2 regions of the Staphylococcus debuckii genome follow, and region 2 is predicted to be linked to the other one. Evidence: a T-box and tRNA genes for the amino acid it is inferred to sense, from the RefSeq annotation. Region 2 holds a T-box; the other holds one or more tRNA genes.
The links. The T-box of region 2 lies ahead of serS (serine--tRNA ligase). A T-box ahead of a tRNA ligase gene usually reads a tRNA of that ligase, here a tRNA-Ser.
Positions count from the first base shown of each region.

Region 1: it encodes a tRNA-Ser, which carries the amino acid that the T-box ahead of serS (serine--tRNA ligase) is inferred to sense. The anticodon was not compared.

Region 1 covers NZ_CP033460.1:1,863,849-1,867,267, reverse strand. Annotated here, with positions in the region: gene CNQ82_RS08830 (transcription repressor NadR) at 1-337, shown strand, start outside; gene CNQ82_RS08825 (class I SAM-dependent methyltransferase) at 560-1,183, shown strand; tRNA gene CNQ82_RS08820 (tRNA-Met) at 1,569-1,642, shown strand; tRNA gene CNQ82_RS08815 (tRNA-Asp) at 1,658-1,733, shown strand; tRNA gene CNQ82_RS08810 (tRNA-Phe) at 1,746-1,818, shown strand; tRNA gene CNQ82_RS08805 (tRNA-His) at 1,838-1,913, shown strand; tRNA gene CNQ82_RS08800 (tRNA-Gly) at 1,925-1,998, shown strand; tRNA gene CNQ82_RS08795 (tRNA-Asn) at 2,011-2,085, shown strand; tRNA gene CNQ82_RS08790 (tRNA-Glu) at 2,087-2,158, shown strand; tRNA gene CNQ82_RS08785 (tRNA-Ser) at 2,217-2,305, shown strand; gene CNQ82_RS08780 (transporter suffix domain-containing protein) at 3,091-3,405, shown strand; gene CNQ82_RS08775 (MarR family transcriptional regulator) at 3,380-3,419, shown strand, end outside.
Region 2 covers NZ_CP033460.1:213,994-217,412, forward strand. Annotated here, with positions in the region: gene hutH (histidine ammonia-lyase) at 110-1,624, shown strand; T-box leader at 1,710-1,915, shown strand; gene serS (serine--tRNA ligase) at 2,009-3,295, shown strand.

The DNA.
Region 1 (3,419 bases), 1.0 Mb from region 2:
GAAGACACATAAACGATTAGTGATGTGTCAACATGATTTTGATGAGATGGAAGCGGAACTTTCTTTGATAGTTGAAAACGGCGCTATGATTGATGACGTATCAGTGGAGCATCCAGTATACGGCAACATCCGGGCTGAACTCATGATAGAAACACATGAAGATATCCAAGTATTTATTGAAGAAATGACGAAATTTAAAGGAACGATGTTAGCGCAGTTGACAGATGGAATTCATCTGCATACACTTTCTGCTGATACTGAAAAAATTCTTGAAAATGCAGTTGAAGATTTAGAAAAGCAAGGATTTATTGTAGGGACAGAAGAACCAACTAAATAATAAGTGACTGTGTACTGCACCCCCTAATGTTGAACCTGGAAAATTCAACTTTAGGGGTGTTTATTTATAGTTTGGTATACTTATGTTCGCAATAAAATAACTGAATTGCATTTAAATTCAGAGTATTAAAACTTTTATATTGTAAGTAATTTACTTTGTTTTCGAAATACTAATGATATATAATATATATCGAAATACTCGGAATTGAGGTGTTATCGGGAAATGGAATTTATGGATATATTTAAGAAGTGGGCACCAGAATATGATGCTACTGTAAGTGGAGAGAACGAAGAATACAGAGATGTTTTTATCAATTATTCAGAAATGTTGAATGAATTGGCAAGCACAGCAGAAGGCAAAGTACTTGAAATCGGGGCAGGTACTGGAAATCTGACTTTGATGCTGAAAGATAAAGGCAATGAGGTATCAGCGATTGATCCGTCTGAGGATATGCGCGCAGTTGCCAATGAAACTAAGCATTTAAATGTGCAGTATGGTCATTTCTTCGACATACCATTTGATGAATCGTTTAACTATATTGTAACTTCATTCGCATTTCATCATGTGAAACCTGAAGAAAAGGCAGGAGCAATCCAAAATATGATGAATGCTTTAACAGCAGATGGAAAGTTGTTAATTCTAGATACAATGTTTGAAAGTGAGAAATATAAGCAAGATTTAATTAATTATTATAACAACAAAGAATACTTCAATTTAACTGAGGATTTACAAACAGAATATTATACGTACATTGAGGATTTGAAAGCTATAGTAAAAGATTTAAATCTCAATTTAGATATGGTACAAAAAAATAAATTTGCATGGTTAGCTACAATTTCAAAATAAAAAATGAATCATATTAATTCGTAAGGGAAGGGAACATTATTGACGATGTTTCAATCCCTTTCTTTAATTTAGTAAGTAAATTGTTGATGTAAAATTAAAATGATAATGTTTTTTAAATGAATTACAGACGAAAAACGGCTTAATTTATTGTCATTTGCTCACTAAAAATAAAGATTTATAGTAATTATATATTTATTACACTAATTTCTTTTAGAATGTGCTTGACGCAAGAAGGGAAAGTTAATATACTAGTTATTGTCTTGAAAAAAGAGATTAACAAGTTTCAAACCAACGAAACAAAGTTCACATTTTGTTAAAAAGATTTGACATTACTTAACAATGTATGATATATTAAATAGGTAGTCAAATTTACTAATATTATTATCGCGGGATGGAGCAGTTCGGTAGCTCGTCGGGCTCATAACCCGAAGGTCGGTGGTTCAAATCCGCCTCCCGCAATACATATTTTTCTTAGGTCTCGTAGTGTAGCGGTTAACACGCCTGCCTGTCACGCAGGAGATCGCGGGTTCGATTCCCGTCGAGACCGCCATTTTAATAATACGGTTCAGTAGCTCAGTTGGTAGAGCAATGGATTGAAGCTCCATGTGTCGGCAGTTCGACTCTGTCCTGAACCATTCTTTTAAACTTTGTCTGGCGGTTGTGGTGAAGTGGTTAACACATCGGATTGTGGTTCCGACATTCGTGGGTTCGATTCCCATCAACCGCCCCATAATCGTTAATGCGGGTGTAGTTTAATGGCAAAACCTCAGCCTTCCAAGCTGATGTTGTGGGTTCGATTCCCATCACCCGCTCCATTATTTGATTATTCCACAGTAGCTCAGTGGTAGAGCTATCGGCTGTTAACCGATCAGTCGTAGGTTCGAGTCCTACCTGTGGAGCCACGGCTCCTTGGTCAAGCGGTTAAGACACCGCCCTTTCACGGCGGTAACACGGGTTCGAGTCCCGTAGGAGTCATTCAATCAGAAACGAAGTATCGTTTCTGATTTTTTATTTAATTACATATATTGTGTATGGAAGGTTGTCCGAGCTGGCCGAAGGAGCACGCCTGGAAAGTGTGTAGGCGCCACAAGCGTCTCGAGGGTTCGAATCCCTCACCTTCCGCTAAATTTAAGCACCTTTGCTTTCAATGTTTGTAACATGAGAGCAAGGGTGCTTTTTGAATTGGATATTAAAACATTATTGTTGTAGAGATTTATGGTGGATATGCAGTGATAGAGTGAGTTCACGTTTTCGGCTGATGTTGACGTTTATTAAGTGTGAAGGAATTGGAATAGGTCGTAATCTAGACACAAGAATTGGAGAAGTGTCTAGAAAAGGGTGTAATCTGGACACAAGATTTAAAGAAGTGTCTAGATTATCAGGATATTGGACACGTTGATCGTAATCTTGTCCAATATATTCATTTATTGGACACGTTGACCTAATTCTTGGCCAATATATCTATCCATCGAACGTATTCGCCACGCAACTCGCACCTCATATTACAAATCGCACACTTCCTAACAATCAAATAACTCTGCCCACACTAAAGAAGAAGCTTGGACATTATCTTGTCCAAACTTCCTTTTTTCTGAACCGACATTAGCTATCTAATCAGTTGATGTTTCTATCTTAGGATCTTCGAATTTGCGAACTTCCATATTTTTATGACCTTGAGAAGTAACTGCTTTTATTAATAACCACTCCTTTTGTAAAAGAAATTTATCTCCATAATTACTAAAGAAAAATAAATAATAGAAAATTCGAACAAATAAGGTTGTGTCTATTAGGAATTTTAAAATATTTGCTCATTTTTAATCAGAAAATTATTGCGCCTAATATTTTACAAGCAGCAAGGATTCTTATATAATTTAGTTTAGTTAACTAAACTAAACGAGGTGACTAAATTGTCTGAAAATTTTACAGAAGTTAAGCATAAAGGTAATAAAAGTAAGAAGTTTAAAGTAGGAATTGGTGCTGTAATTGCTTGTTTTGCATTATATGCGGTAGCAGGTTTAACAACATTTTTACCAATTGATTTGAAGGTAAAAGGGATGATTATAGGTGGAACAATTATTGTTGCGGAATCATCTATGTTACTTGCTATAATATTATTAGGAAAAGAAGCCGTGAATAAATATAAAAGTAAATTGAATCCTAAAAATTGGTTTAAGAAAAAAGGAAGTGAAAAAGCGAATGGAAAAGACGAGTATAACGAATAATCAAGATTTAAAAG
Region 2 (3,419 bases):
TGACGTATTAACACGCTACGGCTTTGCTGAAATCTATTGTCGCTCTCTGAATGTAAGCGTATACTTGTGATAATTATAACCATTTATTTTACTGAGGAGGTAAATTCAATTGACATTAGAATTAAACGGAGCGTCGCTCACAATTGAAGATATAAAGCATTTTTTACATCAGCAAGATAAGATTTCAATCTCATCTGAGGCGATGGAACGTGTTAAGAAGAGCCGTGCTATTGTAGAAGATATTATTAAAAATAAAGAAACAATCTATGGCATTACCACAGGATTCGGTTTATTCAGTGATGTCTTAATTGATCCAGACCAATATAATCAGCTTCAAGTCAACTTAATTCGTTCACATGCGTGCGGGACAGGCGAGCCCTTTTCACATGATGTTTCATTAGTGATGATGATTTTACGTTTGAATACGATGTTAAAAGGTCATTCAGGTGTAACGACTGATTTAGTAGAGCAATTGACTTATTTCATTAATGAACGTATTATTCCGATTATTCCGCAACAAGGTTCATTAGGAGCGTCTGGCGATTTAGCACCTCTGTCTCATCTGGCTTTAGCATTAATCGGCGAAGGTAAAGTTTATTACCAACAAGAAGAACGCGAGAGCATTGCTGTATTAGACGAATTAGGACGTCAACCTTTACAGCTATCTGCTAAAGAGGGACTGGCATTAATCAATGGTACGCAAGCTATGACAGCACAAGGCGTGATAAGCTGGATTGAAGCGGAAGCCTTAGCTTATCAATCAGAGTGGATTGCTGCTTTAACACATCAAGCGTTGAACGGAATCACAGATGCCTATCGTCCTGAAGTACATGATGTACGTAACTTTCCTGAACAAAGCGCAGTGGCAGATCGTATGTTGTATTGGTTAGAAGATTCTAATTTAACTACTAGACAAGGTGAAATCCGTGTTCAAGATGCTTATACTTTACGTTGTATTCCGCAAGTACACGGTGCCAGCTTCGAAACTTTGAATTTTGTAAAAAAACAATTAGAACGTGAAATGAATGCGGCTAATGACAATCCGCTGATTTTTCATGAAGACGACGAAACGCTCGTCATCTCTGGAGGCAATTTCCACGGCCAACCTGTCGCTTATGCCTTAGACTTTTTAAAGGTAGCCGTAAGTGAATTGGGCAATATTGCAGAACGTCGCTTAGAACGTTTAGTTAATCCGCAATTGAATGGTGACTTGCCTGCCTTCTTGAGTCCGGAACCAGGATTACAAAGTGGCGCAATGATTATGCAATATGCGGCAGCAAGTTTAGTTTCTGAAAATAAAACCCTTGCACATCCCGCAAGTGTAGACTCTATACCTTCTTCAGCCAATCAAGAAGATCACGTATCGATGGGAACAATTGCCTCACGTCACGGATATCAAATTGTGGATAATACGAGACGCGTGTTGGCTATTGAGTTAATTATTGCTTTGCAAGCTGTAGAGTTGAAAGGGATCGATAAATTGTCTCCACGGACACGTGAAAAATATGAAACCTTACGCAATATCACACCAGCGATTACTCAAGACCGTCAATTCCACAAAGATATTACGCAAGTATCCCGCTATTTACAGCAAAGTGCCTATGCAGATATTGAATGTAAATAACAAGAATTTTTATTGAATTCTGAAAAAGTTGAAAATACTTATTGCAAATTATAATGACGTTTGCTATAGTGAACTTAAGTTCATAAGACATTGTTCGCAGGACAAGTAATCCTGATATTTGATTTCAGAGAGCTTATGGTGAGTGTGAATAAGCAATCAATATTTGAGACGAATCTACCTGCATATTAAAGGAACAACCGGTAATAACCGTTATTTTAGCGAGAGTGCAGTCCGAGTATTTATGCTTGTACTGTTAAATAGGGTGGCAACACGTAATACCACGTCCCTTGTAGGGGCGTGGTATTTTTTTATTGTTTTTTGCCTCCTTAATAGATTTACATTACTCAAAAAATTGGTAGATATATTGGAAAGGATGACAGCATTATGTTAGATATCAAATTATTCAGAAATGAACCAGATCACTTAAAAGAAAAAGTTAAATTACGTGGTATGGAGCCACAAGTAGTAGACGAAGTTTTAGAATTAGACAACAAACGTCGTGAGTTGATTGGTAAAGCAGAAGAAATGAAAGCGAAAAGAAACAAAGTCAGTGATGAAATTGCTGAGAAGAAACGTAATAAAGAAGATGCAGATGATGTTATTGCTGAAATGAGAAAATTAGGCGAGGACATTAAAGAAGTAGATACTGAATTAAATGAAGTAGATGAAAAATTAAATTACAGATTATCTACAATCCCTAACATCATGAATGACGATGTTCCTGAAGGCGATTCTGATGAAGAAAATATCGAAGTGAAAAAATGGGGTACGCCTCGTCAATTCGACTTTGAAGCGAAAGCACACTGGGACTTAGTAGAAGAATTAGGAATGGCCAATTTTGACCGTGCTGCTCGCGTATCAGGTGCGCGTTTCGTCTTCTTAACAAATGAAGGTGCACAATTAGAACGTGCATTAATGAACTACATGCTTACTAAGCACACAACACAACACGGTTATACTGAAATGATGGTACCTCAATTAGTAAATGCAAACTCTATGTATGGTACAGGTCAATTACCTAAATTTGAGGAAGACTTGTTCAAAGTGGAAAAAGAAGGCTTGTACATGATTCCGACAGCAGAGGTTCCGCTTACTAACTACTACCGCGAAGAAGTCTTGTCTGCAGATCAATTGCCAGGCAAGTTCACTGCACAGTCAGCTTGCTTCAGAAGTGAAGCGGGTTCTGCCGGACGTGATACACGTGGCTTAATTCGCTTGCATCAATTCGACAAAGTTGAGTTGGTACGTTTTGAAAAACCTGAAGATTCTTGGGATGCATTAGAACAGTTAACAAGCAACGCAGAAGCTATCTTAGAAGAACTTGAATTACCATATCGTCGTGTCATTCTTTGTACTGGCGACCTTGGATTCAGTTCAAGTAAAACTTATGACTTAGAAGTTTGGCTTCCAAGTTATGAAGATTACAAAGAAATCAGCTCATGCTCTAACATGACAGATTTCCAAGCACGCCGTGCAAATATCCGCTTCAAACGCGATAAAGATTCTAAACCAGAATTAGTTCATACATTGAACGGAAGTGGTTTGGCAGTCGGACGTACATTCGCGGCGATTGTAGAGAACTACCAAAATGCGGATGGTTCAATTACAATTCCTGAAGCATTAGTTCCATTCATGGGCGGAAAAACAAAAATCGGCCCAGCAACAAAATAAATGGGATCATCGAGTAGTTGGAATAACGAATTAAGATGATCCAACCTCGTTCCAATATATATTTTACCTACCACTTTGAGTGCTGCACCTACCAATGCAGCACTCATCTTTTTTATTTCCCAAA